DNA from 2 places in the Halobacillus sp. BAB-2008 genome. Region 1 is predicted to be linked to the other one. Evidence: riboswitches for the same ligand, from Rfam matches in the RefSeq annotation. Region 1 holds a riboswitch; the other holds the start of a gene.
What was found. A riboswitch is a leader RNA that binds a small molecule or an ion and turns the genes downstream of it on or off. The one in region 1 is predicted to bind lysine.
Positions count from the first base shown of each region.

Region 2: linked by a shared signal. The riboswitch ahead of dapA (4-hydroxy-tetrahydrodipicolinate synthase) and the one ahead of D479_RS08205 (Na+/H+ antiporter NhaC family protein) in region 1 are both predicted to bind lysine.

Region 1 is NZ_ANPF01000029.1:17,925-30,064, forward strand. It holds gene D479_RS08205 (Na+/H+ antiporter NhaC family protein) at 1-1,530, opposite strand, end outside; lysine riboswitch at 1,664-1,847, opposite strand; gene yunB (sporulation protein YunB) at 1,902-2,669, opposite strand; gene D479_RS21285 (hypothetical protein) at 2,728-3,060, opposite strand; gene D479_RS08215 (bifunctional UDP-sugar hydrolase/5'-nucleotidase) at 3,096-4,127, opposite strand; gene D479_RS08220 (sulfite exporter TauE/SafE family protein) at 4,135-4,947, opposite strand; gene sufB (Fe-S cluster assembly protein SufB) at 5,121-6,518, opposite strand; gene sufU (Fe-S cluster assembly sulfur transfer protein SufU) at 6,552-6,995, opposite strand; gene D479_RS08235 (cysteine desulfurase) at 6,985-8,205, opposite strand; gene sufD (Fe-S cluster assembly protein SufD) at 8,207-9,514, opposite strand; gene sufC (Fe-S cluster assembly ATPase SufC) at 9,534-10,319, opposite strand; gene D479_RS21180 (hypothetical protein) at 10,555-10,677, opposite strand; gene D479_RS08250 (carboxymuconolactone decarboxylase family protein) at 10,922-11,287, opposite strand; gene D479_RS08255 (MetQ/NlpA family ABC transporter substrate-binding protein) at 11,353-12,140, opposite strand, start outside.
Region 2 is NZ_ANPF01000012.1:340-13,224, forward strand. It holds partial or broken gene D479_RS03665 (ABC transporter ATP-binding protein) at 1-250, opposite strand, end outside; gene D479_RS03670 (sensor histidine kinase) at 468-1,472, opposite strand; gene D479_RS03675 (response regulator transcription factor) at 1,469-2,155, opposite strand; gene D479_RS03680 (branched-chain amino acid aminotransferase) at 2,334-3,398, shown strand; partial or broken gene dapA (4-hydroxy-tetrahydrodipicolinate synthase) at 3,861-4,755, opposite strand; lysine riboswitch at 4,885-5,062, opposite strand; gene D479_RS03695 (methyl-accepting chemotaxis protein) at 5,285-6,964, shown strand; gene D479_RS03700 (response regulator transcription factor) at 7,031-7,639, opposite strand; gene D479_RS03705 (sensor histidine kinase) at 7,636-8,772, opposite strand; gene D479_RS03710 (fatty acid desaturase) at 8,856-9,902, opposite strand; gene D479_RS03715 (proline dehydrogenase) at 10,227-11,144, shown strand; gene pruA (L-glutamate gamma-semialdehyde dehydrogenase) at 11,177-12,724, shown strand; gene D479_RS03725 (helix-turn-helix domain-containing protein) at 12,868-12,885, shown strand, end outside.

The DNA.
Region 1 (12,140 bases):
TTTATGAATGACCATGGCAATGACAGCTACTATAGCCATAGCGAGTACCAGCGGAATCCAAACCTGTCCGGTAAACCCAAGGACAAGATACCCGACTGTCGCCCCTAAGGCTGCGAGCAGCGCATATGGAAGCTGGGTCATGACGTGATCGATATGATTGGAACCTGCCCCGGTAGAAGAAAGAATGGTCGTATCTGAGATCGGTGAACAGTGGTCACCGAAAACGGAGCCGGCAAGAACCGCGGACAAGGCCGGTAGAATCATGGACGGATCGGTAACAGCTGCTATTTCTCCTGCGATCGGGAGCATGATACCGAACGTTCCCCAAGATGTACCGGTAGACAGCGCCATAAAGCCGGACAATAAGAAGATGATTAAAGGCAGGTAAGCAATATCAATGCTTGCCTCTGTAAATTGATTTGCCAAAAACTCTCCTGTTTGAAGCTGGCTGATGACATCCCCGATCATCCAGGCGAAGACCAGGATATAGATAGCCGGAAGCATAGCTTTGAGTCCTTCTGTAAATACGTGGCCAAGCCCTGATTTCGGTTTAGGCTGGCTGATGTAAAGACCGCCTGCAACCAATACAGAGACCAGACCTCCGGTGAACAGGGAAATGTTTACATTCGTATTAGCAAAAGCATCAAGCAGTGTGGCGCTTCCCTCTGTTGCCTGAATACCTGTGTAGAACATCATGGCTACCGTACCGACGACAAGCGCAACAATCGGCAGAATCAAGTGCAAAATCTTCCCATTATTGTGCTCTTCGAATTCGTCATTCAGGTCTCCTGGAATGTCACCCTTTTCCGGATTCGTGAGCTCTCCTGTCTTCTGCGCACGGATTTCGTGACTGCGCATCGGCCCGAAATCAAGGCGCATATAAATTGTCAGGAATACGAGAAGTAAAGCTGCGAAAACGTATAAGTTCGCTGGTATCATCAAAACAAACGCTTCAAAAGCACCATATTCGGTAATTTCATTTGCCGCAAGGATACTACCGATGGTACCGATGATATATGCTCCCCAGCTGGATATGGGAGAAATAACCGTGATTGGTGCAGAAGTCGAATCGATATAATAGGCCAGTTTTGCTCTTGAGACGCGGTACCTGTCCGTCACCGGTTTTGCCACCTGCCCGACAGCAAGTGCATTGAAGTAATCATCAATGAAAATAACAATGCCGAGCAGAGCAGGTACGAGTGTAGCACCCTGACGTGTACGGATCCGCTTCACCGCCCACTTTCCGAATGCCTTGCTGCCTCCGGAGGCTGTCATAAATGCAGTGGTAACTCCTAGTAAAAGTAAAAAAGATAGCAGGTAAATATTACCTGAATTAAGTGCACCTTCACTGTAGAAAATAGTGGAAAAGATGGACCAAATCAAGCCGATACCGGCTCCGATGTCCATTTGTGTAAGCATGAATGCTCCGACAATGATCCCTATACCAAGGGATAGGATGACTTTCCTTGTAACAAGGACAAGGATAAGCATAAGTATAGCTGGAATTAATGAATAGATCGTTCCTTCCATGTGGTTCCCCTCCGTTAATCTAATGGTGTAACGGGATTTGGAAGGCTACTGTGGATTAAAATTGAGGAATAAAAAAGACAATGATAGAAAATAATCTACCACTGCCTCAGCGGCAATTGGATTATCCTCCATTTCGATCAGTAGCGCTCCATGCACCCAAAAAGCATGCATGACAGTGTATCTCCTGTTCAGATGTACACCAGCGTTAAACAGCCCGACTCGCTGTCTTACACTTCGGCAGACACCCCCTTCACCAATGATCCTCGCTTGTCATACTCCCATTGACTACTCATGATGTCTGCGCCTCTACCTCACCGATCTGATAAGGTCACGCATATTCAGTTCTTAGCCATTCTACCAGTAGACATGCATTATTGCAAGGGATCCATTGGATAGGAAAAAGATGGGTCCTGACCGTCTACACCGCTGTAGAAATTGGGAACCTTTCCCAAAATAGTCGCCGTATCTATCGGAATATCGTTCTTTACGACCGTTGTCTCCGTAGAGAACGGGATAACGATTCGTAGACTTACTTCAAAATGGATGGAAATCTCAAACAAGGCGGCATTCAAACCATATTCCGTAATTTTACTTTTCACCTGAGACTGAACGTCGCCGATCACCCTGAGCTGCACGGGAACTTTCGGGCCAAGGTTTGCAAGCAGACTGTTTCCTGTGGCAAGCCCTACCGGCACTTCAATCAAAGTGGCCGGCTGCTCCCCTAACTCCTCTGCCGTCATATTCGGATCGATAGACGGCTCGAGTGAGGTATCCTCCATCGGTAACTCTCCAAGCTCCATCCGCTTCAGGAAATTCTGCACCCGAATCGTGGTGTCACGCAGAGCACGGTTTACCATGACGGAATTCCATCCCATATAAACGACGTTTCCCTGGTTATCCTGCTCCATTTTCACAAGATCATTGAACTGAAGGTCTTCGGCTATTTGTTTACTGACCGCCTCATTGATTGCATCCCTCGCCAGCTGCTGCGCCTTCGTCTCAGCAATATCTACAAGTGCGGGCGTGACTCCCCTGTTTATAAACCATAGGCTTAGGGCTGTGAATACAGCGAAAAACAGTAGACTGATGACGACCCGTTTTCCGATCGACGACCCGCCCGTCACTCTTTTCTTAGACATGAAACAACCCTCCTCACCTATCTATATGTAGGCGAGAAGGGTTTTATTTGAATATTTCTCACGGACTCCCGTATGTCTGAAGCGCTTCAGACAGCAGATCACGCAGCAGTTCCGGCATATAATACTTTTTCTCTGAGGCATAGGCGATCTCAGGAAAGAATCGACCGAAAGTAAACGTATCCGCTGTAGCGAAACGATAGACTTTATCAGGATCAAGCGGACGGCCGTCGAAAGTAACATCCGTCACCTGAAGCTCCCCGTTGGACGCCTTCCGTACATTAATGTCCACTCCGGAAAAGACCATTTTCCCGATTACCTCTCCACGGAAGCCCAGACCTTTCAATTTGGTTTCCATCAATTCTTTCGTATGGGCAGCCCGGATCACTTCCATTATTTTATCGCCCTCAAGCTCGACCCTGCAGGGATTCATCGGGTGTGGCAGATGCGGTGGACCTCTTCGTACGTGATTTCCCCCGCCGGTAAATGATCAAGAAGGACCCCCGCATTTAACATCGCGATATCGGATGATGTCCATTCCCTTAATTGGTCCGTAAGACTTGTCATTAATTCGTTATCCTTGAACCATGTGATGTGAAGAGGCTCTCTCAACCTTGTAACAGGTGTGTTTAAGTGATCCATCGCTTCTTTTCTTATACGAAGCAGATCATCCGTTGTCTGTTTGTCCTTGCCTAAATGCTCCGTAGGAACGGCATAGGCTTCTTTATTTACAAGCGTATGGGTATCATTGTCCCATTCAATCATCACTTCACCAAGATGCGTTCCGTGCTTTCCTACGGCCGTTAATAATGATCCGTCCACGATCTCGCCTGTCTTGAACAAGTGATGGGTATGTCCGCCGATAATGACATCGATGGAGGAATAGCGCCTGGCGATCTCTTCGTCGTCATGGATGCCGAGATGCGATAACAATACAATGATATCTGCTTCCCGCTCCACTTCCGGAAGCAGGCTGTCCAGTATGTCATAAGGAGATTCGACATCCCAGCCTAACTGTTGATAAAACGGACGGAAAGGAGCTGTCAGTCCAATAACACCGATTTTCGTCCCCTGTTTAGACGTCTCAATTTTATAATTTTGGAGCCATGTAGGAGCCTCTTGATGATGACAAACGAGGTTGGCACACACGACACCGAAGTCTGCTTCGTCATACAACGAATGAAGATCTTCCTTAGCCAAGGTAATTCCTTCGTTATTTCCCAAGGTAGCGACATCATATGCAGCGCGATTCATAAGCTCCACGTTCCCTTTCCCCATTAACCCTTCCGTAATCGGGTGGAAACGGTCTACGTGATCCCCGTTGTCAAACAACCAGTAATCTTCCTTCCTTCTGTCATGCTTCTCTTTTTTTTCTTGAAAATAGCCGACGATCTGCGGCCAATTTTCAAAATGGCTGTGCAGATCGCTTGTATAGTAGAAATACAATCTCTCTTTATTCATCGTATCCTCACCCTATTCCTTGCCAGATTAAGCGGATGCCGATCAAAATCAAAAGGATCCGCAAGAACCATTCGACCGCCTGTCCACGCAGTTTACGGTTCATCCAAGCACCGAGCGTGCCACCTATATAGGCACCAGGGATGAACCACAGCGTATGAGCCCACTCTACATGCCCGAGAGCAATATGAGTGGCAGAGCTGGATATACTAGCAAAAAAGATCATGAACATGGATGTAGCCGTGGCTATATGTGCCGGCAAGCCGAGCAGCAGGATCATTGCAGGTACCATAAGCGATCCCCCGCCGATACCAAGCAGTCCGGACAATAGTCCGACGGCGAACGATAAGACCAGCCCAAACATGACGGGCATCTGATACGTATAGGTTTCTCCATCCACGACTTTCTCTCTTTGAATACCTGTTGTAAATAGTGGATTATCAGGCCGTCGTCTTGGAATAAAGAACAAAAGCGAAACGGCAATCATAATCACGCCGAAAAACAGCGAGAATCCATCTGATTCAAAAAATTGATTCAGCCACGATCCGACTATACCACCGGGAATGCTTCCATAAAGGAAAATGACGCCGATTTTCTTATCGACGCGCTTGTGTTTAATATAGGAGATGGCGGATGCCATCCCGGTAAAGATCATCACGACGAGCGATATACCAACAATCGACTGCGGAGTGACCCAGTCAAAAGACGCATAGTGATCGCCGAGGAACAATAACGCGGGCACCAGAATGACGCCGCCGCCAAGTCCAGCGACGCTCCCGATAATTGCTGTCACTAAACCAATGAAGAACATAATCAGAAACATGGTAACCTTCCTTAACCTTTGATAGATACTATTATAGTATCACGTTTTGTATTCATAAAACATGACGCCTGCTTGATTCGTTATGCATGATTCCACCAGGGATATTTACCTTCTATTTATTATCCCACAAATAAAGACCGTGCAGTCATAAGCTGCACGGTCTTTTATCATTATTAACCGATGGAACCTTCCATTTCGAACTTGATCAGGCGGTTCATTTCCACGGCGTATTCCATTGGCAGTTCTTTCGTGAATGGCTCGATGAAGCCCATGACGATCATTTCTGTCGCCTCTTCTTCTGAGATCCCACGACTCATCAAGTAGAACAACTGTTCTTCAGACACTTTCGAAACTTTTGCTTCGTGCTCAAGAGAGATGTTCTCGTTCATGATTTCGTTGTAAGGAATGGTATCTGAAGTGGACTCGTTATCCATGATGAGTGTATCACACTCGACATTGGAACGGGCCCCTTCTGCTTTACGACCGAATTGAACGATACCACGATACGTTACTTTACCACCATGCTTGGAGATGGATTTAGATACGATCGTTGAAGACGTATTCGGTGCCAGGTGGTGCATCTTGGCACCGGCATCCTGGTGCTGCCCTTTTCCTGCCAGTGCGATGGAAAGTGTCATACCGCGGGCTCCTTCTCCTTTAAGAAGAACGGCTGGATATTTCATTGTCAACTTGGAACCGAGGTTACCGTCGACCCACTCCATCGTTGCATTGGATTCAGCAACGGCACGCTTCGTTACAAGGTTGTACACGTTGTTCGCCCAGTTTTGAATCGTTGTGTAGCGGCAGTAGGCGTTATCTTTGACGAAAATTTCTACTACGGCACTATGCAGAGAACTGGATGAATAAGTCGGTGCTGTACATCCCTCGACGTAGTGTACGGAAGAACCTTCATCCGCAATGATCAAGGTACGTTCGAACTGACCCATGTTCTCTGAGTTGATACGGAAGTATGCCTGAAGCGGCGTCTCCACCTTCGTATCTTTAGGAACATAAATGAAGGAACCTCCCGACCATACAGCAGAGTTCAGCGCTGCAAACTTGTTATCGGACGGAGGAATGACTTTACCGAAATACTCCTTGAAGAGATCTTCGTTTTCTTTGAGAGCAGAATCGGTATCCTTAAAGATAACACCGAGATCTTCCAAGTCTTTCTCCATGTTGTGGTATACCACTTCGGATTCATACTGAGCAGAGACACCTGCCAGGTATTTTTGTTCCGCTTCCGGGATACCCAGACGGTCGAACGTGTTTTTGATTTCTTCCGGTACTTCGTCCCATGAACGCTCGGAGCGTTCGGATGGTTTAACGTAGTACGTGATTTCATCAAAATCAAGTTCGGATAGGTCGCCGCCCCATTGCGGCATCGGCATTTTATAGAATTGCTCTAAGGACTTAAGACGGAAGTCGAGCATCCATTCTGGTTCTTGTTTATAGTCGGAGATCTGTTTGACGACTTCTTTCGTCAGACCTTTTTGCGTACGGAAGATGGACACATCTTTTTCATGGAATCCGTATTGGTACTCTCCTACTTCTGGCGCTTTTTTAGCCATGATTATATACCTCCTTTTGGTATGAACAGACGCTTAGTCCTGCTTCTCTTCATCGACACCTTTCTCCATGGCTTTCCAAGCTAACGTGGCACATTTAATTCGAGCCGGAAACTTGGAAACTCCCTGGAGTGCTTCGATATCACCGAGGTCGATATCTTCTTCCTCAATATCGTTCCCCTGCATGATTTCTGAGAACAGCTTAGACATTTTTAATGCGTCGTCTACGGACTTTCCTTTGATCGCCTGGGTCATCATGGAAGCAGAGGAGAGGCTGATGGAACAACCCTCTCCATCGAACTTGGCATCCTTTACAAGCCCGTTATCGATCAACAACTGCAGTTGGATACGATCCCCGCATGTTGGGTTATTCATATCCACAATCATCGGATTACCTTCGATAGATCCGCGGTTACGAGGGTTCTTGTAATGGTCCATGATCACTTGGCGATAGAGTGTATCTAAGTTATTAAAAGACATCGCCAAAATACTCCTTTGTTGTTTGTAGTCCTTCAACGAGTCGGTCTATTTCTTCTTCAGTATTATACAGGTAGAAGCTGGCACGAGCCGTCGCTGATACATCGAGCCACCTCATCAGAGGCTGGGCACAATGGTGACCGGCTCGTACAGCGATTCCTTCTGCATCCAATACCGTTGCGAGGTCATGAGGGTGTACGTCGCTTAAATTGAACGTAACGAGACCTGCGCGGTGTTCCGGACCGTAGATGGTAAGTCCGTCCACTGTTTTCATGCGATCTTGAGCATAGGCAGCAAGCCTTTCCTCATGTGCAAGAATGTTATCCATGCCGATATCGGTAAGAAAATCAATGGCAGCACCCAGTCCGACAGCACCTGCGATAATCGGCGTTCCGCCTTCAAACTTCCACGGAAGCTCTTTCCACGTGGAGTCGTACAAGTTTACGAAATCGATCATTTCGCCTCCGAACTCCACAGGCTCCATAGCGTTAAGAAGCGCCTTCTTCCCGTAGAGAACACCAATACCTGTAGGGCCTCCCATTTTATGACCGGAAAAGGCATAGAAGTCAGCATCCAGATCCTGAACGTCGACACGCATGTGCGGCACACTTTGGGCACCATCAATAAGGATGACGGCTCCCTGCTCATGGGCCATACGAGCGATCTCTTTCACTGGATTGATGGTACCAAGCACGTTGGAAACGTGTACGATGGCAACGATTTTCGTATTGGAAGTGATCGTTTGTTTCGCATCTTCCAAACGAATGGTGCCATCAGGTTGTAGCGGCATGTATTTCAAGGTCGCACCAGTTTCTTTAGCAATTTGCTGCCAAGGAATGATGTTACTGTGGTGCTCCATGGGTGTGATGACGATTTCGTCACCTTCCCCAAGGTTGCTCCTGCCGTAACTTGCGGCGACTGTATTAATGGCTGTCGTTGTTCCTCTTGTGAATATCACTTCCTGCGTACTGGAAGCATTAATGAAGCGCCTGACCTTTTCCCTTGCGCCTTCATACTCATCCGTCGCTTTTGTGCCAAGGGTATGAACGCCCCGGTGCACATTGGAATTGTAGCCTCTGTAATATTCGTTCAACTTCTCGATCACTTTCAGTGGCTTCTGAGAGGTTGCTGCAGAGTCCAAATACACGAGCGGATGACCGTTGACTTCCTGATGCAGAATAGGAAATTCCTCGCGTATGGCTTTGACATCCATGTTAATTTACTTTCCTTTCAATCACTTGCTGAAGTTGACGCTTCACAGCTTCTACAGGCAGCTGGTTTACCACCGGTGCAAGGAACCCGTGAATGATCAAACGCTCCGCTTCGAATTTGGAAATTCCGCGGCTCATCAAGTAATACAACTGCATAGGATCTACGCGGCCAACGGAAGCTGCGTGTCCTGCCGTTACATCATCTTCATCAATCAAAAGAATAGGGTTGGCATCTCCACGGGCATCTTTACTGAGCATAAGTACACGTGACTCCTGCTCTGCGTTGGATTTGCTGGCTCCGTGTTCAATCTTACCAATTCCGTTAAAAATAGCGGATGCTTTATCCTTCATCACTCCGTGCTGAAGAATATAGCCGTCTGAACCTTTACCGAAGTGTGTGATGTTTGCTGTAAAGTTCTGCTTCTGGTCTCCGCGGCCGATTGCTACCGTTTTGGCATTGGAGTGGGAGTTATCACCAATCAGGTGGGTGATATTTTCGGAGACAGTATCCCCTTCATTCATTTGACCCAACGCCCACTCAATGACGGCATCCCGATAGGCAACACCGCGGCGGTTTGCATAAACGGTTGTTCCTTTGTCGAAGTTATCCACTGCACCATACGATACTTTCGCACCGTCCTTGGCAATAACTTCCGCTACAATATTAGCAGATGTCTTCTCTTCTTTATTATGAGAGATGTAGTTCTCCACATACGTAACAGAGCTGTTTTCTTCAGCAACGACAAGAATGTGATTGATTAAGGAAGCTTTTTGGTCTTCCTGCCAGAAAATAGCTTGAATCGGTTCTTCAATCTGTACGTTTTTCGGTACATAAAGGAAGATACCACCGTTCATTAGCGCTGCATGAAGGGCTGTCAAACGGTGCTCATCGACGTGCACCGCATCATTCATATAATACTTTTCCACGAGCTCTCCGTGTTCGCGCAGAGCTGTAGCGATGTCTGTAAAGATAACTCCCTGTTCTTTCAGGTTTTCATCAATCGCAGCATAAGCCACTGTATGATTACGCTGAATGACAAGGTTTTTAGGCGCTTTGTCCTGATCCATGAAATCTTTTATCTCCACCGGAAGTTCATCGAGCGCACCGATCGTTTCACTTGTTACGTGATGATCGAACTCGGTGAAGTTCCATTTAGAGATATTTGTCTTATCCGGCTTAGGAAGCGGAAGTGATTCTGATTTCTCCAAGGCGCTAAGGCGCAGGTTCTTCATCCATTCCGGTTCCTGAAGACCATTAGAGAATTTTGTGACATAATCTTTGTCGTATGGTAGTGAGACTTCTACTGTCATGATTACCCTCCTATCTTGATTACGCTTTTTGACCGATTGTTTCGTCTTCGATACCAAGCTCCTGCTTGATCCAGTCGTATCCTTCTTCCTCAAGACGCTGGGAAAGTTCAGGACCACCTGATTTGACGACACGGCCTTGCATCATAACGTGTACTTTGTCTGGTGTGATATAGTTCAACAGACGCTGATAGTGGGTAATGATCAGGCAGCCGAAGGAATCATTACGCATTTCGTTAATACCTTTGGCAACAACTTTCAGTGCATCAATATCTAGACCGGAGTCAATTTCATCAAGGATAGCGATTGCCGGTTGGATCATCATAAGCTGCAGAATCTCGTTGCGCTTCTTCTCTCCGCCGGAGAATCCTTCATTCAAGTAACGCTGCGCCATGTTTTTATCCATTTCCAGCGTATCCATCTTACCGTCCATATCTTTAATGAACTTCATCAGGGAAATTTCGTCGCCCTCTTCTCGGTGTGCGTTGATTGCAGAACGAAGGAAGTCAGAGTTCGTTACACCGCTGATTTCGCTCGGATACTGCATGGCAAGGAAAAGACCTGCTTGAGCACGCTCGTCTACTTCCATCTCCAGAACGTTCTCACCGTCAAGAAGAATTTCACCTTTGGTTACTTCGTATTTAGGGTGTCCCATAATTGCGGAAGCCAATGTGGATTTACCTGTTCCGTTTGGTCCCATGACCGCGTGGAATTCACCACCGTTGATTGTTAAGTTCACACCTTTTAGGATTTCCTGACCTTCAATTTCAACATGAAGATCTTTAATTTCTAACGTTGATCCTGCCATAATGAATACCTCCAGTATCTATTATTATCGAATGTCCTGGTTGATAGGGATCAAAGAACCATTCTCATTTTATTCTCATTACAATCTTATATCATTTAGTATTTGTTATCAACATTTTCCTACTATTGATAATATAGAAGGAACGGACATCCTGAATGACATATTCCCCTCGGTTTCTACATTATTATAACATGAAAAAATCAGGTGACTAAACGGCACCTGATTCCATACTTTCTCATCTATGGAGTTGACGGTCGACCTGTGCGATTATCTTCTTGCTCTCTTCAAAATTACGCTGACGCTGCTCTTCCACCTTCATCCTTGTATCGAGCTTCCTACTGTACTCGGCATAGCTCATATTATGAGCCTGGTGCATGGCTTTTTCCATATCAGCAGTATAATGGAGCTGTAAATCGTCACTAATAATAAATCAACCCTTTCAAGTTATTTGCATTTCCAGATTATCACAAAACGATACCCGGAATAAAATCCTGCCAAACCTTATTTACGGCCTTGACAAAGCAAATGTTCCAATGAAAGCGTTTATTTTTATTTCAGATGGTCATTTATTCAACATTGGTATCCATTGTTGGATTGTCCCATCAATTGACGTTTGTGGACAAATCTTTATAGGCATCCTGGACAAGCGTAACGGCTTGACTCAGAGCAGCACCGCCACCAAAAGCCGCGGCAACCCCGCACGCTTCCAGAACCTCTTTCTCAGAAGCGCCTTGGTCGACACATCCTTTTGTATGATAAATCATGCAATATTCGTCCTGGGCCACGATGCTGATTCCGAGGGCAATCAACTGCTTCTGCTTTTGAGAAATCTCGCCCTCCTTAAAGCACTCTTCCGTAAACTGACTGAATTGATGAGCTACTTCAGGCATATGCTCCTTGAACAGGCCCATTCCTTCCTTATAATCGTGTAAGTATGTTTCTGTCCATGTTCTATTGTTTTCCTCCATGCGTATAACCTCCCAATAAAATAAGTGACTGCGGTTATTATCCCCGCAGCCACTCGTTTTATCCGTTATTCGCTGTCTTCCTTCACAGGTACGACGGCACCATCGTATTCTTCTTCAATAAACGTTTGAATCTCATCCGAATGAAGCACCTCAACCAATTTCTTCAACGCTTCATTGTCTTCATCATCGCTGTTAGCTGCAATCACGTTCACATACGGGGAATCCGGACTTTCCAAGATTAGAGAATCTTCCTGTGGATCCAGGCCTGCTTCAATGGCATAGTTCGTGTTGATTGCTACAAGAACTTCTTCTTCCCGCTTATACGTTTCCGGAAGGTTGGCTGCATCTACACCGGAATCGAATTTGATATTTTTAGGGTTTTCCACGATATCATCCACCTGGGCATCGACTTTCTCCACGTTTTCGTCAAGCTTGATCAGGCCTTCACGCTCCAAGAGGGCAAGGATTCGTCCATGGTCGGATATAGAGCGGCTCATGACGAGTGTCGTTCCGTCCTCTACATCTTTGATATCATCATATTTCTGTGAATAGATCCCCATAGGCTCAATGTGGATGCCGCCAAGGTTCACGAAATCGTAGCCGTTATCTTTCTCCTGCAGTTCCATGTAGGGAATCGTCTGGAAGTAGTTCGCATCGATGTCCCCATCGTCCAAAGCTTTATTTGGAAGGATATAATCCTGGTACGTATCGATTGTCAGCGTAATGCCTTCCTCTTCAAGAAGCGGCTTAGCTTCTTCCAATATTTCTGCGTGAGGAATACTAGTAGCCCCCACCTTAATTTCATTTGAATCACCGGATTCTTCATCAGAAGAACCACAGGCGGACAGGACAA
Region 2 (12,885 bases), on a different contig from region 1:
TCCGGAACTCAGCCAGCTTTTTGTCTTTCTGTCCGGTGATGACCTGTCCGTCGATTTTGATGGTTCCGTGGCTCACCCGGTCGATGGAGGAAAGGACGTTCAGCAGTGTCGTCTTTCCGGAACCGGATGCTCCCATGATCGTGACGAATTCGCCTTTTTCGATGGTCAGGTTGATGCCTTCTAGTACGTGCTGCTTCGTGAATTTATTGCCGTAGCTTTTATGGATTTTCGTAGCTTCTAATATACTCATGGTATGACCTCCCTTGTTCTATGACTTTATTCTATTAGCTTTTTCCGATGTTTTCCTGTCATTCACCTAACAAAATCGGGGATGGAAGTGACAGTTTCGTCACATGGGCAGATGAGAGGAGCGGGAAGTCTCCTCGACCCTTCGGCCACGATCATTCCCACCCTAAAGGAGTTCTCCCTGCTGCGTGCAGGTAAAAGAAAAGAAGCATAGGACAGGGTCACATGCTTCGGATGGTTGTGAAGGCGTCTTTCTTCGGGAAGTGGAGGGTGAAGGTGGACCCTTGTCCAACTTCGGAAGTGACGGAGATCTTCATCTTCAACGTTTTCCTGATGCGGTCGGTCAAATAGAGACCCATTCCCGTCGCAGCGCCGTTCTGGTGATCGGATGTCGACGTGAAGCCTTTATCGAAGATGCGGGGGAGGTCTTTCGCCTCTATGCCCCGGCCTTCATCACGGATCGCTATGTGCACCCGCTCGTCTTCTCGCCGGCTTGTGATGGTAATGTCACTCGATTCGCTGTATTTGATGGCGTTTGTCAGCAGCTGGCGCAGGATGAAGGCGAGCCATTTTGCATCACTCAACACGTGTGTCGCTTCCAAATCGATATCGAAGCCGATTCCCTTCTGCATGCACCAGGACTTAAGGGTACGGATTTCCTGGAATAACAGCGGCTCTAACTCTATTTCTTCTATATAAAGGTCATTCTCGATGAAGGGGATCCGTTTCTGATAGAGCTGCTGGTCTAGAAGCAGGTGGATCCGCATCCATTCATACGTCAGCTGGGACTTGAGCTTGTAATCTTCGATCTTATCAAACAGGAGGTGCATCGCACTCATCGGCGTCTTCACTTCGTGGATCCAGGAGAGCAGCTGGTCCTTCTCTTCTTCCAATCGGTGCTGGTTATCGGCAAGCTCCTGTTTCAAGCGTTCCATATGGTCTGTGACGTTGTCGTCGATGATCCGTTCAAACGGACTGTCCCCTTCCGGAAAAGTCGAAAGATCCAAGTCCCGGTCCCGTTCCTGCATTTGACGGTAGAAGCGGGTTTCCTTCTGGTACCGGATGAATAAAAACAGCGCAATTAAAAGGAAGGACAGAAAGTTGTAGTACAGAACGGAGGTGACCGGGATTGTCGAATCGATGGCACCAACGAGAGCTGCCAGCACCTGCAGACCGAAAAGAAAGGCGATCCAAGCAAGGCGTTCTTTCAGAAATGCCCCGATCATTGCGAATCCTCCTTCGCCACATAGCCTTGTCCGACCTTCGTCTCAATCGCATCTCCCAAGTCGATTTCAGCGAGTTTCTTGCGCAGCCTGTTGACGTTGACGGTCAGGGTATTGTCGCTGACGAACCGCTCATCCTCCCACAAACGCTGGATCAGCTCTTCCCGGCTGACAATCTTGCTTTTTTTATCCACCAGCTGCTTCAAAATAAGGATTTCGTTCTTCGTCAAATCGATCGATCCTTTTTCATTGGACACGCGGTTGCGGTCATAGTCAATGGTGGCTCCCTGCCAAGTCTTCCACTTATTCGTTTCCGTATTGTAGTTGTAGACGCGGCGCAGGATCGCCTGGATCTTCGCAATCAGCACATCGAAGTGAAACGGCTTCTGGACGAAATCGTCGGCACCCAGGTTCATCGACATCACCATGTCCGTCGGATGGTCTCTCGAGGACAGGAAGATGATCGGTACGTTCGAGTGGGCACGGATCATCCGGCACCAATGGAAGCCGTCGAACTTCGGCAGCTGGATATCAATGAGCACAAGATCGGGATTTACATCGGTGAACCGGTTCATCACCTGTTGGAAGTCATCGATCCCATATACTTCATACGACCATTGCGACAGACGTTCCTCCATTTCCTGGAACAACGTCCGGTCGTCTTCAATCAACAATAATTTAAACAAAAAAGACACCACGCTTTCCGTATATTGCCTTTTTCCAGTATACCATGATGCTCCATGTATCGTATTTCGATTATTCAAGCAAATCCTCTTTAAAATTGTCGGAAGTGGGCGTACAATGGATAGTATTATTTGAAAAACGGCCCCGGCCGGCGATTACATAAATAAAGGAGTCCTGACAATGGCATTGAGCATCATTCAAAGCGAAACGAAGAAGAAGAAACCGGAATCGAAAGAGATCCCTTTCGGCAGAACGTTCACAGACCATATGTTTGTGATGGATTATGAAGCGGATAAAGGCTGGCACGAGCCCCGCATCGTCCCTTATGAGCCGCTGACACTCGACCCGGCAGCGATGATTTTCCATTACGGGCAGACGGTTTTCGAAGGGATGAAGGCTTATCGTACGGATGATGACCGCGTCCTGCTTTTCCGTCCGGAGAAGAACTTCGAACGCTTGAACTTGTCCAGTGAGCGCTTGAGCATTCCGGCGATTGATGAAGACGAAGTGCTGGGTTATCTGAAGGAGCTTGTGGAGCTGGAGAAAGACTGGGTTCCATCCTTTGAAGGGACGTCGCTGTACATCCGTCCATTTATCATTTCGACAGAAGCGAACCTCGCCGTTGCGCCGTCGAAATCCTACAAGCTGATGATCATCCTCTCTCCAGTCGGCCCGTATTTCTCCGGCGGTTTGAAGCCTGTCACGATCAACGTCGAGAATGAATTCACCCGTGCGGTCAAAGGCGGCACCGGCATGGCGAAGACAGCAGGGAACTATTCCTCCGGCTATCAGGCCCAGGCGAAGGCGGTCGAGGAAGGCAACAACGATGTGCTTTGGCTTGATGGTGTGGAGAAACGCTACATCGAAGAAGTCGGCAGCATGAACATTTTCTTCAAAGTGGACGGAGAAGTCGTCACACCTGCCTTGAGCGGCAGTATCCTGAAGGGGATCACGCGCGCATCGATCCTGGAGCTTTTGGAGAAGTGGGGCATCCCGGTCACCGAGCGCCGAATTGCGATCGAAGAGCTGTATGAATGGTACGAACAGGGGAAAGTGGAGGAAGCGTTCGGAACAGGAACGGCTGCCGTCATCTCTCCTGTCGGGGAATTGAACTGGCTCGGTAAGAAAATGGTCATCAATGATCATGAAATCGGCGATCTGTCCCAGAAGCTGTATGACACGATCACCGGAATTCAGCGCGGCCGCAAGGAAGATACGGAAGGCTGGACGGTCACGATCGACTGAAAAGACCTTCCAGCTTCGTTTGAATAGTAAGGCATAGAAGAGAGCCTCCCAATGGTGTGGAAGGCTCTCTTTTTGTTGGAGGAGGGACAGGAAGGGGAAAGCTGCTCTTCCGGCGACTCCCCTGTGGCTATGTTTCTCTTTTCTTTTGGATTGGACGAGTAACTTACTCTGTAACCCCAGCCATAAAAGCACAGAAGGGAGCAAGGTAACGAATAAAGGGTAGTTCGGTCCTTGCCAGCCTAAGATGTACAAAAAAGGTAATTTAAAAATAAAAGAAGCAACATCCATGAAAGACTGCATCTCATTGTGGAAGGACTGACTATACTCAATGGTCCTATCCACCCCGCTCTGATCATTCTAAATTTTTATCCCGTACGCTGATAAACGGATCATCACCTATTTTAATGGGTTAAAAAAGAGGAAGGCGTGCTCCTATCCAGAGAGCACGCCTTCCTTTATTCTTTATGATGCCATTCGTTCGTCTTGTCTGATCGTGCTTACTATATCCAAAACCCGCTTGCTTTCTTCCTGCGTCAAAGGCAGCAGAGGCAGGCGGACGCCTCCGACCTGGACGCCGAGAGCGTTCAGGGCTGCTTTCACCGGTGATGGACTCGGTGCGGAGAAGATGGCGTGCATGACCGGGAGCAGCTTCTGGTGAAGCGTTGCTGCGAAGGCGCCGTCTCCTTCACGGTAGCTTTGGATCATCTGCTGCATTTCTTTTCCGATGACGTGGGAGGAGACGGAGACGATACCTGTCCCACCGATGGCAACGAACGGCAGCGTGTTGCCGTCTTCTCCGCTGTAGACGGAGAAGTCCTCCGGCGTTTCGCGGATGATGGTCGTCGCCGCATCGAGATCGCCGCTCGCTTCTTTAACGGAAACGATGTTGTCGATCTTAGATAAGCGAATGATCGTTTCCGGTTCCATGTTGACGACGCTTCTTCCCGGAATGTTATAAAGCATGACCGGGAGGGAAGTCGCTTCAGCGATGGTGCGGAAATGCTGATACATCCCTTCCTGAGACTGGTTTGTTGTAGTAAGGGACGACGAGCATGACGGCATCCACGCCGGTCTGTTCTGCTTCCTTCGTCAGCTCAATAGATGCTCGTGTGTTGTTGGATCCTGTTCCTGCGATGACCGGAACACGTCCGTCGACGACTTCCACAGTGAAGCGGAACAGGGACAGCTTCTCCTCTTTCGTAAGCGTCGGAGATTCTCCGGTCGTTCCTGCGATGACCAACGCATCCGAACCGTTGTCGATCAAATGGTCAATCAAAGCACGTGTCGCTTCATAATCAATATTCTCATCGTTGTCGAACGGGGTTACCATTGCTGTTAATACTTGGCCGAAATTCATAACCTCACACCTTTTAGTAAGTTTTTTTAAATACAGACCGAGGCATCAGGACCATTCAGCGCAGTAAATAAACAAAAACGGCAGCAACGAGGGAATCGCTGCTGCCGTAGAAACTTTGTATCCGTTCCTGCGTAAGATAGCCCTCCATATAGTCTCCTATATGACAGTCCTGCACTTCTTCAGTATCAGAACCAGCTTCAGGAAGATGAGATTCGAGAAGCTTCGGCAATTTCCCCTTTCCGCATCGATCTTCAGAGCTCATTCTCCTCCGTATGCGTACTGATGTCATTGCACCTCTATCCTTACTCCAAATAAAATTTGAAATAAGAAAATATTTAGTTAGCTTGATCGTAACAAAAATTGTCCTCAAATACAACACGAACGATGAAAATTCCAAATCTTCGACAATGTTTTTGCACATTGGCTTATGCCGACCTGCACATGGGAGAGGAGGAACTACATAAAAAGGTCCATCAACCCGATATAAAAGATAGATAACTATAATAAAAAAGGGGACCTGGTTTCAACGATGAAAAGTATAAGAGGAAAGATTTTGACGGCCTTCTCTGTGGTCATTTTATTGACGGTTTTGCTCGCGAGTTTCAACTATTTCGCTACTTCAAGGACGAACGAGAATACGAAGGGGATCGTCGACCGTGAACTGCCGCTGTTGATCCTCGATGAGAAGCTCGCCTATAACTTATCACAGAAGGTAGCTGCAGCCCGTGGGTATGTACTCTTTAACGATGACGCATACAGGGAAACCTTTGAAGCGTATTCGGAAGACAGCATGAAGATGCAGAAGGATCTCCTGGACCGGACGGACTCCGATGACATCAGGCAGCTTGTCACGGACAGTATTGAATGGGAAGGGACTGTGCGGACAGAGGTGTTTGAACGGTTTGACGACGGTCGGGAAGAGGAAGCCCTGAAAGCGCTCGAAGATACGGTTACTCCGGTAAGTAATGAATTGATAACCATCTATGAAGAAGCCTCTATTCGTAGAGAAGGGGAAATCCAGGAGATGGGATCTAACGTGTTGGAAAGCGGCGCAGCTATGATGTTCTGGGGATTGATTATCTCTGCGGCAGTCATACTGGTTGGACTCCTTTTCGCATGGATGATGGCGAATAACCTCTCCAGGCCGATCAAACGTGTCGCAGAACGGATGCGTCACCTTGCGGGCGGCGACATCAGTAAAGGGGATCTGGAAGTGAAGAGCAAGGATGAGATCGGGGCGCTTGCCGGTGCGATGAATACGATGCAGGCGGCCTTGAAGGAAGTGATCGAATCGGTTTCCCTGACCTCCGACCGTGTCACGGTGCAAAGCAGGGAGCTTGATCAGGCATCGGAAGAAGTGAGGGAAGGAAGCGTGCAGATCGCCTCGACGATGCAGGAAATGTCTTCCGGAGCAGAGTCCCAGGCGGACGGTGCTTCCAGTCTGGCGGAACAGATGCGCACCTTCACAGATAAAATTGCGGTTGCGGATGCGAACGGCGGGCACGTGTCGCATTCGTCTTCTCAAGTACTCGAGCTTGCAGAAGGAGGTCGGGAGCAGATGAAGGCAGCGATCGGCCAGATGCACAGGATCGATACGATTGTGAAGGATTCGGTCGAGAAAGTGAAAGGCCTCGATAGGCAGTCTCGGGAAATTTCCAAGCTTGTCCAGGTCATTGAAGCGATTGCGTCTCAGACGAACCTGCTGTCGTTGAATGCGGCGATTGAAGCCGCCCGTGCGGGTGAGCACGGCAGAGGCTTTGCCGTCGTTGCGGATGAGGTGAGGAAACTTGCAGAGCAGGTCACTGCTTCTGTCGGTGATATTACCGATATCGTGGAAGGCATTCAGACGGAATCCGGGCAGGTCGTCCAATCCTTGGAAGAAGGATATACCGAAGTGGGCCGGGGGTCTGTCGAGATGGAGGCGAGTGGAGAGACGTTCGATACGATCCATCATTCCGTTTCTGACATGGTAGCTAAAATCCAGGAGATTTCTGCCCACCTTCGCGAAATTGCCGGCGCAGGACAAGATATGAACCGTTCCATCGAAGAAATCGCTTCGATTACAGAAGAGTCGGCGGCGGGGGTCGAACAGGCAGCTGCTTCGGCCCAGCAGTCGAGCGGATCGATGGAGGAAGTGTCTCGAAGTGCCGCCGAATTGTCGGATCTGGCAGGAGAACTGAATCGCCATGTCCGCCGTTTCAAACTATAAGAAAACACCAAAGAACAGCCGGTCCTGCGAGTATAAGCAGGACCGGCTGTTTTTTTATCAGGGGAATCATTTCGACCGTTTGTACCAGCCTTTTTCTTTAAAACGAGAGATCGCTTCGATTCGGTTGGTTACTTCCAGCTTTTCCAGAATGACAGATACGTAGTTGCGGACAGTCCCTGGTGTGATGAACAGCTCTTTAGAGATATCCTTCGTATTTTTTCCATCTGCCATCAGCTGAATGACTTCCTGTTCCCGTTCGGTGAGCGGGTTGGGTTCGGTGAAGGCAAGATCAACGAGCTCCGGGTCGAAGATGCGCTGGCCGTTCATGATCTTACGGATGGCCGTTGCCAGTTCCTCACTCGGACTGTCTTTGAGCAGATACCCGCTGACTCCCGCTTTTCTTGCCCGTTCGAAGTAACCGGGGCGGGCGAAAGTCGTCAGGATGATGACTTTGCATGTTTCCTCTTGAATTTCTTCGGCGGCATCCAGGCCGTCTTTCACCGGCATTTCAATATCCATGATGCAGATGTCCGGCTTTTCTTCACGGACAAGGTTGACTGCTTCCTGACCGTTTCCCGCCTGACCGACGACTTCCATCCCTTCTTCTAAATCCAGCAGGGCGCCCAGCGCGCCCAGCAGCATACGCTGGTCTTCTGCAATGACGATCCGTATCATGCCGGACCCTCCTTTTTCTTGTTTTTTATCACATTCGGTACGTGAAAGAGCAGCTTGGTTCCTTCTTCGGAACGGATTTCCAGCCTTCCGTTAACGAATTCCAGCCGTTCGCGCATTCCCTGTAAGCCGTGTCCCTGGAAAGGTTCCAGCGTCTCCGGAATCCCTTTCCCATCGTCGGCAATCGTGACGAGAATTTCATTTGGTGAGGGATGGATCGTAATATGGCAGGTGGAAGCTTCGCTGTGCTTGACTACATTCGTCGCTGCTTCCTTCAGGCACATACTGAGTACGTTCTCAACAAGCAGCGGGGTGTTCTTAAGCACCGGATCTCCTTCGTAGGAAAACGTCATTTCCGCTGCCTCGATAATCTGCCGGACGCGGACGAGTTCATCCTCAAGCTTCGTCCCTCTCATATTCGATACCATTTCCCTTACTTCCTTCAACGCATTGCGTGAGGTCATCCGGATATCATCGATTTCCTGCTTGGCTCGATTCGGCTGCATGTCCATCAGCTTCCGGGCGAGGTCGCTTTTCAAGCCGATCATCGACAGCTTCTGTCCGAGGGTATCATGAAGGTCCCGCGCAATCCGCTCTCTTTCTTCGATGACCATCAGCTGGGAAATCCGTTCATTGGCATCCTGCAGTTCGCCTTCCAGCTTCTGCTGCTGGTTCCGATAGCGGACAGTGAAGGGGAGCAGGATCACACCGATGACGGTGATGATAATGAACGGCAGGTTCGGAAATACCGAATCAAGCTGATGGATGAAAGTGACGGTGATGGCGATCAACGTCGTTGCCAGGTGGACAATATAGAGAGAAAGAAACCCACCCAGGCTCTTAATGTTCCCGATGAAGAAAGCGAGGAACAGGGCGAAATAGATGTATCCGAACGAAATGGTCATCAAAAGACTGATCACCATTTCGATACTCACCCACAGATATACGAATCCGCTCTTGGAGATGAAGGACAGACGATACGCAAGGAAGAAGAGCAGCGTCATCAAAATGCCGAACATCATTTCATACATCGAAGAGGAGCGGAAAATGAAGAAGAACGGCAGGACGCAGAAGATAATCCAGACATAAATGCTGAGTCCTGTGTTCTTCGGAATGATATGGTACCAGTTCTGCATGGCGGCGGCCTCCTTGTTTCTCTCACTTAAGCATAAAGGAAAATAAAGAAAAAACCCATTCAAAGGAATGGGTTTTGGTGGAATTACTGGTCTTCCTGGAACCTTGGACGGCTTTGGACACGTCGCTGCTTTTTCTCCAGTAACGGTTTCACTTCTTTGAAGGAAATGAATGTCTTGTTTTCCGTGTCATACAGGCGGAAGCGGATCGACTCAAGGCTCGTCTTCAGCGTGATGGTCGTTGCGTGCTGAAGGGGAGGCGTCTCTTCGTGTGCCTTCTCCAGGGCGTAGTTCGGTACCCGCGGGCTCAAGTGGTGGACGTGGTGGAAACCGATGTTTCCGGACACCCATTGAAGCAACTTCGGAAGCTTATAATAAGAGCTTCCATCGACCGCTGCTTTAACGAAGTCCCACTCCGATTCATCTTCAAAATAGGAATCCTCGAACTGGTGCTGGACGTAAAACAACCAGATTCCGAGAACACCGGATACGTAAAGGATCGGCAGCTGGATGATCAGGAATGCCTGCCAGCCGATCGCCCAGATAAGAAGGGAGTAGATGGCGACGACCGCCACGTTGGTAATGTACGTATTCCAACGTTCTCTGCGCTTTGCACCTTTGCGGTTGAAGCGGTTGGAGATAAGGAACAAGTAAATCGGTCCGAGTCCGAACATGACGATCGGGTTGCGGTACAGACGGTAAGCGAGACGCTCTTTGAAACTCGCGTTCACATACTCATCGACCGTCATCACCCAGATGTCACCGGTACCACGTTTATCAAGATTACCGCTCGTCGCATGGTGGATCGAGTGGCTCCGTTTCCATTTTTCGAAAGGGAAGAGCGTCAAAATACCCGAGATCGTTCCAATGACACGGTTGGCCTTCTGACTTTTCAGGAAGGATTGGTGCGTGCAGTCATGGAAAATGATGAAGACCCGGATCACGAAACCTCCGGCGATCATGGCGATTGGAATGGCGAGCCATACAGATAAAGCCATGCTGGCGTAAGCCAAATACCACAGCAGGATAAATGGAATCAGTGTATTGATCAGCTGGCGGACGCCGGCGGCTGTATCCGGTTTCGCATATGCGGAAACACTTTTCTTCAACTCTCTTTGTTTGGCGCTGTTCATAGGTTTTTCTCCTCTTTGATTGGTCGTTATCCCCATCATAAGAGATAAGAGGACCGACGATAAGACACAAACGTCAGGACTTACCCATGACACTTATCATGGGTCGGTAAGAGAAAGTGGATATTCCCATTATATGGGTGGTGAAAACACCTTTCGACACTTTTGTGCTGAAACAATAAAAAGGCGGGGGTATCTTTGTGTTTCGACCACGTTGTCAAATGTAAGCGTTATTCGTTACAATTTTCTTAACAATTAAACATTTCCGAGTTACACCGGATAAAGCTTGTATGGATCGATAGAGAATGATGAAAGGGTGTGGGGATCTTGGAAGCCATCAGTAAGAATTTCTTCTTATACCTTTCCAACAATAAGATGTTAGATCGGATGGCCAAGCGCTTCGGCACAAGATTCGGAGCGGACAAGATAGTCGGGGGAGAAACATTCCCTCAGGCAATACCGCTGATCAAGCAATTGAATGAGGAGGGACTCGTGGTAACCGTCGATCACCTTGGTGAATTCGTCGACTGTGAGTCTGAATCGAGGGACCGGGCCGGAGAATGCATCCGCAGTATTCAGCAGATCGCTGCCCATCAACTTCAATCGGAAGTGTCCTTGAAGCTGACCTCCCTCGGGCTTGATATCAGCCATGAGCTTGTGATGGAGAATATGGAACTGATCCTGAAGGAAGCGGAGAAGCATGGTATCACCGTGACGATTGATATGGAGGATTCCTCCAGGTGCGGAGCGACGCTGGACATATACAAAGCGCTGAAGAAAGACTACCCGAACCTCGGAACTGTCGTTCAATCCTATCTGTACCGCTCCGATCAGGACTTGGATGATCTCAATGAATACGATCCATACCTGCGCCTCGTCAAAGGGGCTTACAAGGAATCCGGCAAAGTAGCTTTCCCAGAGAAGAAGCTCGTCGATGATAACCTCAAGCATTTGATCAGAAAGAACTTGTTAAACGGCAACTATACGGCCATTGCAAGCCATGACGATGCGATTGTCGCTTATACGAAGCAGCTCGTGAAGGAGCATGACATTCCGAACGACCGTTTCGAATTCCAAATGCTTTACGGCATGCGGACACAAATGCAGGCAGACCTTCTGAAAGAGGGATATAAAGTCCGTGTGTATATGCCGTACGGGGAAGATTGGTACGGCTACTTCATGAGACGCCTGGCGGAGAGACCGGCTAACATCGCCTTCGCCATGAAAGGGATTTTCAGCAAATAAACTATTTATTATACAGAGAGGGGAATTTACCTATGGTCCAACCATATAAGCACGAACCATTCACAGATTTTACAGTAGAAGAGAACAAGAAAGCTTTCGAAGAAGCACTGAAGCAGGTGAAGGAAGAGCTTGGTCAGCATCATGACCTTCTCATCAATGGAGAACGCGTGCACACGGATCAGCATATTACGTCCATCAACCCGGCGGATACGAAGCAGGTTGTCGGAACGGTATCGAAAGCGAATGCGGAACTTGCAGAGAAAGCAGTGCAGGCAGCAGCGGACGCTTTTGAAGATTGGCGCAAATGGGATCCACGTGCCCGTGCAGAGCTGCTTTTCCGCGCTGCGCACATCATCCGCCGCCGCAAGCATGAATTCTCCGCTTACCTTGTGTACGAAGTAGGGAAGCCTTGGAAAGAGGCGGATGCGGATACAGCGGAAGCTATCGACTTTCTTGAATATTATGCTCGTCAGATGATTGAACTGAAAGAAGGGAAACCGGTGGAAAGCCGTCCGGGTGAACAGAACCGTTATGTGTACACACCGACAGGCGTAGCCGTCGTCATCCCACCATGGAACCTGGCATTCGCTATCATGGCCGGTACCGCTGTCGCACCGCTTGTGACAGGAAGCACGGTTGTCATGAAGCCGGCCAGCAACAGTCCGGTCGTTGCAGCCAAATTCGTTGAAGTGCTGGAAGAAGCCGGTCTTCCGAAAGGCGTCTTGAACTTCGTCCCTGGAAGCGGCGGCGAAGTAGGCGATTACCTCGTCGATCATCCGAAAACAGCCCTTATTTCCTTCACCGGCTCCCGTGATGTCGGTCTTCGCATCATCAAACGCGCGGCCGAGGTGAAGGAAGGGCAGAATCATATCAAACAGGTGATCGCGGAAATGGGCGGGAAGGATACCGTCGTTGTCGATGAATCAGCGAACATTGAAACAGCCGTCGATGCGATCATCACTTCTGCTTTCGGTTTCTCCGGTCAGAAATGCTCCTCCGGTTCCCGTGTCGTGGCACACGAAGCGGTTTACGATGAAGTGTTGGAGAAAGTGAAAGAGCGTGCCGAACAGTTGACCGTCGGAAATGCCTCCGAAGAGAACGTGTATATGGGGCCTGTCGTCGACAAGGGGGCTTATGACAAGATCATGAGCTACATGGAAATCGGGAAAGAAGAAGGCCGCCTAGTCACTGGTGGAAAAGGTGATGACTCCAAAGGGTATTTCATCAAGCCGACGGTATTTGCAGACCTTGCGCCGGATTCCCGTATGCAGCAGGAGGAAATCTTCGGGCCGGTCGTTTGTTTCACGAAGGCGAAGAACTTCGATGAAGCGATCGATATCGCCAACAATACGGAATATGGACTGACTGGTGCAGTCATTTCCGATGACCGTGATCACCTGGAAAAAGCGAAGTATGATTTCCATGTCGGAAACCTTTACTTCAACCGCAGCTGTACAGGAGCCATTGTCGGCTACCAGCCGTTCGGCGGCTTCAAAATGTCCGGAACCGACTCTAAAGCCGGCGGACCGGATTATCTGGCGCTGCACATGCAGGCGAAGACGATCTCGGAAACGTTCTAAAAACGTATTCGAAAATGTCATCTACTCCTTACAACAAACCAAAGCTCTCCCGGAATGGGGGAGCTTTTTTCATAACCGGCGGGTTTTCTCCGGTACAATTGCTTTTTCTTTCCAACCACAACGGATATAATGGAGGGTAACGCATGACATTCAACCTACTT